One region of the Streptacidiphilus albus JL83 genome, then DNA from elsewhere that is predicted to be linked to it. Evidence: riboswitches for the same ligand, from Rfam matches in the RefSeq annotation. Region 1 holds a riboswitch; the other holds the start of a gene.
What was found. Region 1 has a riboswitch for ZMP and ZTP ahead of BS75_RS30655 (bifunctional 5,10-methylenetetrahydrofolate dehydrogenase/5,10-methenyltetrahydrofolate cyclohydrolase). Riboswitches for the same ligand answer to the same signal wherever they lie in the genome.
Positions count from the first base shown of each region.

Region 2: linked by a shared signal. The riboswitch ahead of BS75_RS35695 (methyltransferase domain-containing protein) and the one ahead of BS75_RS30655 (bifunctional 5,10-methylenetetrahydrofolate dehydrogenase/5,10-methenyltetrahydrofolate cyclohydrolase) in region 1 are both predicted to bind ZMP and ZTP.

Region 1 covers NZ_JQML01000001.1:6,969,051-6,972,437, forward strand. The annotation lists gene BS75_RS30645 (GNAT family N-acetyltransferase) at 1-524, opposite strand, end outside; gene BS75_RS30650 (class II glutamine amidotransferase) at 549-1,430, opposite strand; ZMP/ZTP riboswitch at 1,534-1,618, shown strand; gene BS75_RS30655 (bifunctional 5,10-methylenetetrahydrofolate dehydrogenase/5,10-methenyltetrahydrofolate cyclohydrolase) at 1,720-2,553, shown strand; gene BS75_RS30660 (phosphodiesterase) at 2,579-3,361, opposite strand.
Region 2 covers NZ_JQML01000001.1:8,199,147-8,202,533, reverse strand. The annotation lists gene BS75_RS49640 (hypothetical protein) at 1-299, shown strand, start outside; gene BS75_RS35700 (HipA family kinase) at 375-1,226, opposite strand; ZMP/ZTP riboswitch at 1,359-1,438, shown strand; gene BS75_RS35695 (methyltransferase domain-containing protein) at 1,450-2,256, shown strand; gene BS75_RS35690 (ArsR/SmtB family transcription factor) at 2,300-2,713, shown strand; gene pheT (phenylalanine--tRNA ligase subunit beta) at 2,824-3,387, opposite strand, start outside.

The DNA of each region.
Region 1 (3,387 bases):
GTCGAGGGTGAGGGCGAGGGCGCGGGCGCGTCGGCGAAGGGCAGCGGGCGTTGGAAGACGACCATGGTGCGTCCGGGGCCGTTGTAGTCCTCGACCACCGTCGCCTCGAAGCCCAGGCTGCGGTGGAAGGTGACCGAGCCGGTGTTGGCAACGGAGGTGATCGCCTTCAACCGCACGGCGCCCTCGCGCTGCGCGGCCTCCGCGAACGCCGCATAGAGGCGGCGTCCCAGCCCGGAGCCCCGGGTGTCGTCGCGGATGGCGATCAGATGGACGTAGCCGGTGCCGGTCGGGGTGACGAAGCCGACGAGGTAGCCGGCGATGCCCTCGGCGTCCCTGGCGGCCAGACAGGTCGAGCCGAACTCCTGCACCAGCGCCAGTTGGTGGAGGGGGCGAAGGTCGCGGTCGCCCCAGTAGCGGGAATGGTCCGCGAGGACCTGGTGGACGTCGGCGACCTCGGCCCGGGTGATCTGCGCTGCCGTGCGCTCCGTGCGGGCGGTTCCGGTCTGGCTGTTCTCGGTGGACATGGCAGCCATCATGGCGGGCGGACCTCAGTGCGCCGACTGGGAGGCCGCAGCCTGCGGGTGGAGGTCGGCGAGTCGCAGCAGGTGGACCGGCGGCTGCGGCAGTGCCAGGGTCGACGCGAGCACCGGTCCCGGCGAGACATGGACGAGTTCGCCGGACGCCAGCAACCGCCAGCGGGGATCCTCGTCCATCCGCTCGCTGGCCACCACCACGCAGGAGCGGTCCGCCAGTTCGGCGGAGCTGGCACGCAGTCGGCGGCGGCGGTCGGCATGCTGCAGCGGCTCCCCGGGCCCGTCCCCGGGGGCGCGGCGATCGAGGACGTAGAGCTCGTGGGTGTCGGGGTAGCGGAGCGCCCACAGCCCGTCCGCATCGGCCAGAAGCAGATTGAGGCAGTACAGCGGCAGCTGCTCGGCCGCCCAGCCGACGGCGGCGGTGATCCCGGCACCGACGTCGCCGCCGTGTCGGTGCACCTCCTCGGTGAGGAGGGCGAAGAACCGCTCGGAGTCGGTCTGGCCGTGGACCGTGCGTGCGACGTCGACGCCCAGTTCCGTGAGCCGGGCGTCCAGCAGGTCGAGGCCTCCGACGACGCCGTTGTGCGCGAACAGCCGCCCGTCCTGCTCGAAGGGGTGGGTGTTCTCGACGGTCAGTCCGCCGGTCGAGGCGAAGCGGACGTGGGCCACGAACGTCGTCGACTCAAGCTCCCGCGCCTCCTGTGCGAACTCGGTGTCCTGCCAGGCCGCCAGCGGCTGACGGAACGTCAGCGGGCGTCCGTCCCGGTCGAACACCCCGATCCCGGTCCCGTCCGGATTCGCCCGACTCTGCGCCTCCAGGCTGTCCGGGGCACCCACCAGCCAGAAGGTTGCGCGAATCCGCTCGGGCGCGCTGCACAGACCGAAGAGGCGACACATGGTGGTGCACATCCCCCGGCAGCCTCCTGGCCAATCACCGGGAGAGCCGTCTCCTCCGCCGAACGGACGGATACCGGGTGGCGGGAGGACGTGGTTATGCTGGCACCGCGGTCGTGACTGGCGCTTGGGTGGATCACCACCGGGGAGCGATTGCCTTCGGTTCGAAGCCGCGCGCCTGGGCGACACCCCTCTCACCCCGGGACCGCCCATGACCGCACAGCCCGCCGCACAGCCCACCGGACAGCCCACCGCACGGCCCGCCGACGCATCGCTCGGCAGCGCCCGGCTCATGACCGGGACCGAGCTGGCCGCAGCCGTCGTCGAACGCTGCGCCGAAGCCGCACGCAACCTCCGCGAGACCAGTGGCGTCACCCCCTGCCTGGCCACCGTGCTGGTCGGGGACGACCCGGCCTCCGTCACCTATGTGGCGATGAAGCGCAATCGCTGCGCCCGGGCCGGCATCGAGTCCCGCCATGTCGCGCTCCCCGCCGACACCACCACGGAGGAACTGGTCGCGGCGGTGCGGGCCCTGTCCGCCGATCCCTCCGTCCACGGCATCCTGCTCCAGCACCCGGTACCGGAGCACATCGACGAGCGCGCGGCGTTCGAGGCCATCGACCCGGCCAAGGACGTCGACGGGGTGACCATGTGGTCGTTCGCGGCGATGGCCTTCGGCCTGCCCGGCTTCCACGCCTGCACGCCCGGAGGCATCGTCCGGCTGCTCGACGCCTACGGGATCGATCCCAGCGGTCGGCACGCGGTCGTGGTCGGCCGCAGTCCGATCCTCGGCAAGCCGCTGGGGATGCTGCTCCTGGCCCGGGATGCGACGGTCACCTACTGCCACTCCCGGACCGTCGGCCTGTCCGACATCATCGCCACCGCCGACATCCTGGTCGCGGCTGTGGGCCGGCCGGAGTTCATCAAGGGGGCCGACATCAAGCCCGGGGCGGTCGTCATCGACGCCGGATACAACCCTGGCAATGTGGGCGATGTCGACTTCGCGGGGGCGGCGGCCCGCGCCCGGCTGATCACGCCCGTGCCCGGCGGCGTCGGACCGATGACGATCGCCCTGCTGCTGGAGCAGACGGTGGCCGCCGCCGTTCGTCAGACGGCGACGGCCTGAGCGGGGTTGCGCGGGCCCCGGGCTGTCAGTAGCCGGCGATCGGGGCCGCCGCGTGGCTGACGGCGACGGTGTGGGTCACCCAGACGTCCTCGACCTGGACATGGAGCAGCGCCGACGTCGGCTCGGGCAGGTAGTTGGGCGTCCCCTCGTGCCGGACCAGGCCGCTCTGGAGATGGGTGCTCGGCGCGATGGCGAGGATGCTGCCGGCGAAGGGGGCGGTGATGGGTCGGTGGACGTGTCCGGCCAGCACCCGGGCGACGTTGCCGTGCCGGCCCAGCACCTCGGCCAGGGCCTTGCCGTCCTCCAACCGCATGCCGTCCAGGAACGGGATGCCGATCGGCATCGGCGGGTGGTGCAGGCAGACGATGGCCGGAGCGTCGCGCCTGCGGGCGAGGACCGTGTCCAGCCACTGGAGCTGGTCCTCGCCCAGGCGGCCGCCGCCGGAGCCGGGCACCTTGGAGTCCAGTACGACCACGGTGAAGGCCGGATGGTCCACCGCGTAGCGGGTCTGCCCACCGCCGCCGAGGAAGCCGGTGCCGGCGAAGGCCTCCACCATGGCCCCGGGTTCGTCGTGGTTGCCCGGCACCAGGTGCAGCGGCAGCGGGAAGTGCTCGATGACCTCGCGCAGCGCGGCGTACTCCTCGGGCCGGCCCCTCTCGACCAGGTCGCCCGTGATGACGACGCAGTCCGGCAGCGGGTCGAGCGCGAGCAGCCGCCCCAGCGCCCGGCCGAGACCGATGGCCGGTGCGCTGCCGAGCGGGCCGGTGGTGAGGTGGGGGTCACTGATGTGGGCGATGGATGCGGTCACCTCTGCACGATGCACCGGGCCCGGCG
Region 2 (3,387 bases), 1.2 Mb from region 1:
CGAGCTCCCCCAGTCCGAGCCCCAGCCCCAGTCCCAGCCCGAGCCCCAGCGAGAGCAAGAGCCCCAGCCCTTCACCCTCGCCCTCACCCAGCGACAGCCGGACCCCCACCCCGCACCCGACCGACTCCTCGGGCGCCCCGCCGGAGCCCTCGCCCTCGCCCTCGGGCTCCGGCGGACCGCTCGCCCCCACCGGGACGAGCCTGGAGCCGGTGCTGGCCGCCGCCCTGGCCCTGCTCGCCGGCGGTCTCGCCATCACCGCCGCGATCGGCTTCGGCCGCCGCGACCGCCGTCGGCACTGACGGCACGACACCGGCACCCCACCTACGCCGGCACCCCACCTACGCCGGAACCCCACAGCACCGGCCCCGGGCCGCTCAGCCCCGGACGTACTGCAGCCAGGGCGGGCGGCCCGCGCGGGTCGCCGCCTGGCGTTCGGCCTCCGCCCGGGCGAGCTGCTCCGGAGTGGCGAAGCCCTCCGGCAGCCAGGTCGCGGAGCCGGCCGCGCGGGCGGCGAGGTGGGCGACATAGGCCTCGCGCAGCTGCTCCGGCGAGTCGAATCCCGGCTCGTCCACCAGCCACTCGTCCGGGACCAGCGCGACCACCTCGCGCAGGAGCTCCGGGGTGACCAGCGGGGCCAGCGCGGCGTCCGCCGCCGTGACGTCGGGGGCGAAGCCGCCCAGCGCGTGGGCGCTCATCGGATAGGGCTTGGCCACCGACTCCTCCGCGCCCGACCAGCGGTGATGGAAGATCAGCGCCGCGCCGTGGTCGATCAGCCAGAGCTTCCCGTGCCAGACCATCAGGTTGGGACTGTGCACGGTCCGGTCGACGTTGCCGACCAGGGCGTCGAACCAGACCACCCGGCCGGCCTCGGCCGACGACACCGTCAGCGACTCAGGGGTGAAGTCGGTCGCGCCCGGCAGGTAGTCCATGCCGAGGTTGAGCCCGCCGCTGGCCCGGAGGATGTCCTGGACCTCGGGGTCCGGCTCGGCGCTCGCCACCTCCGGGTCGAAGTGGACCAGCACCAGGTCGGGGAAGCGCAGCCCCAGCCGCCGGGCGAGCTCACCGACGATCACCTCCGCCACCAGCGCCTTGCGTCCCTGCGCGGAGCCGGTGAACTTCACGACGTAGGTGCCCAGGTCGTCGGTCTCGACCACCCCGGGCACGGATCCGCCCGCACGCAGCGGCACCAGGTAGTGCAGCGCCGTGACCTCGGCCAGTCCCGCCATCGCCCCGTCCTCCTCCCGATCACGACCACCTTCGTGATCCCGATCACGCCCGCAGGAACCCTAACAAACGAGGCGCTCCGCTCCCGTTCCCCGAGCGGCTGCGCGGCCGACCGGCCGTACGGCAGAATGCCGACCGACGCGACTGGCGGGACCGGGATGGAAGAGACCATCGGGAAGCAGCCTCGCGGGAGCCGACCGCCTGGGCGCCCGCCCGGGAGCCGCCATGAGCACCTTCTCCGACGTGGACCGCAGCACCCGCCCGCAGGGGCTGGTCCAGTACCTGGAGCGCGCCCAGCGCGGGCTGGCCGGGCCGAGGGCCCGGCTGCGCGAGGGCCTCGGCCTGCGCCCCGGCGAGCGGGTGCTCGACCTGGGCTGCGGCGCGGGGCACGAGCTGGCGCAGCTGGAGGAGGACGGGCTGACCGCGGTCGGCGTCGACATCAGCGCGGTGATGCTCCAGGCCAGCCGGGCCCGGCTGACCGACCAGGACCTGGAGTGCCGGCTGGCGCAGGCCGACGGCGCGCGGCTGCCGTTCCGGGACGGCGCGTTCGACGTCTGCCGGATCGAACGGGTGCTGCAGCATGTCGCCGACCCGGCCGCCGTGCTCGCCGAGGTGCACCGGGTGCTGCGGCCGGACGGCGGCCGGATCGCCGTCTCCGAGCCGGACTGGGCCTCGTTCACGGTCGACTCGGCCGACCCGGAGACCGCCGCGGCGGTCGGCGCCCGGGTGGGCGCGGGCATCGCCCAGCGGGACATGGGGCGGCGGCTGCGACGGCTGCTGAACGCTGCCGGCTTCGTGGACGTCCGGATCGAGGTGGAGCTCGCGGTGTACGCGTCGCTGACCGAGCTCGACCTGGTGATCTCGCTGCGCCGGGCGGCCGAACGTGCGGTCGCCGAGCGGGCGATCGGTCAGCAGCGGGCCGAGGGCTGGCTGCTGGAGCAGCAGCGGCTGTCCGACGGCGGCGGCTTCCACGCCACGTTGAATCGTTCCGTCATGGCCTGGGCGCAGCGGGCGCAACACAGGAACACATGAACAGTCCTTCATTTGTCCAAGTGTCTCTTGTATGATGACGGGTATGGGCCCCGAGACGACCACCGCGCCTGACCGAGCACCCGACGGCGACGCCCCGGTCCGCGACACCCCGGTCCGCGACACCTCGATCCACGACGCCCCCGCCCACAGCGTCCCGCCCGCGCGGCTGGACGCCGGCAACGCCGCCAAGGTCGCCGCGACCATGCAGGCCCTGGCCACGCCCTCCCGGCTGCTGATCCTGGCCCGGCTGCGCGAGGGCCCCTGCGCGGCGAACGAACTGGCCACGGCCGTGGCCATGGAGCAGTCCGCCTGCTCGCACCAGCTGCGGCTGCTGCGCAACCTCGACCTGGTCGTGGGCGAGCGCCGGGGCCGCTCGGTGGTCTACGACCTCTACGACCACCATGTCGCGGAACTGCTCGACCAGGCCGTCTACCACGTCAACCACCTGCGGGCGTGAGACGGCAGCCGGAACCGACAGCGGCCCTGCGACGACAGCGGCCCTGAACAGCGCGAAGGCCCGCCCCCCTCCGGAGAGGGGGGCGGGCCTTCGCGGTCGTCCGGCGCGGCTCAGCCGCGCAGCGCGGCCCCGGTACGGGCCACGGCCTCGGCGATCGCGGCCGTACGGGCCCCGCTCGCCTCGTCCGCCGTCAGCGTGCGGTCGGCCGCCCGGAAGCGCAGCGCGTAGGCGAGGGACTTGCGGCCCGCGCCCAGCTGCTCACCGGTGTAGACGTCGAACAGCCGGATCGACTCCAGCAGCGGACCGGCGCCGGCCCGCAGCGCCGCCTCGACCTCGGCGGCCGGGACGTCCTCGGCCACGACCAGGGCGACGTCCTGGGTGGCGACCGGGAACCCGGAGATCTTCGGGCCCTCGACCTTGCGGGGACCGTCCTGGGTGAGCAGGTCGACGTCCAGCTCCATCGCGCAGGTGCGCTCCGGCAGGTGCAGCGCCTTGACCACGCGCGGGTGCAGCTCGCCGGCGTGGCCGACCAGCCGGTCCCCCGCGTACAGCGCGGCGCAGCGGCCCGGGTGCCAGGGCGCGTACTGCGCCTGGCGGACGGTCAGCTCGACCCCGGCGGCCTCGGCCACCGTGCGGGCCGACTCGACCGCGTCGGCCCAGGTCGCCGGGCGGCC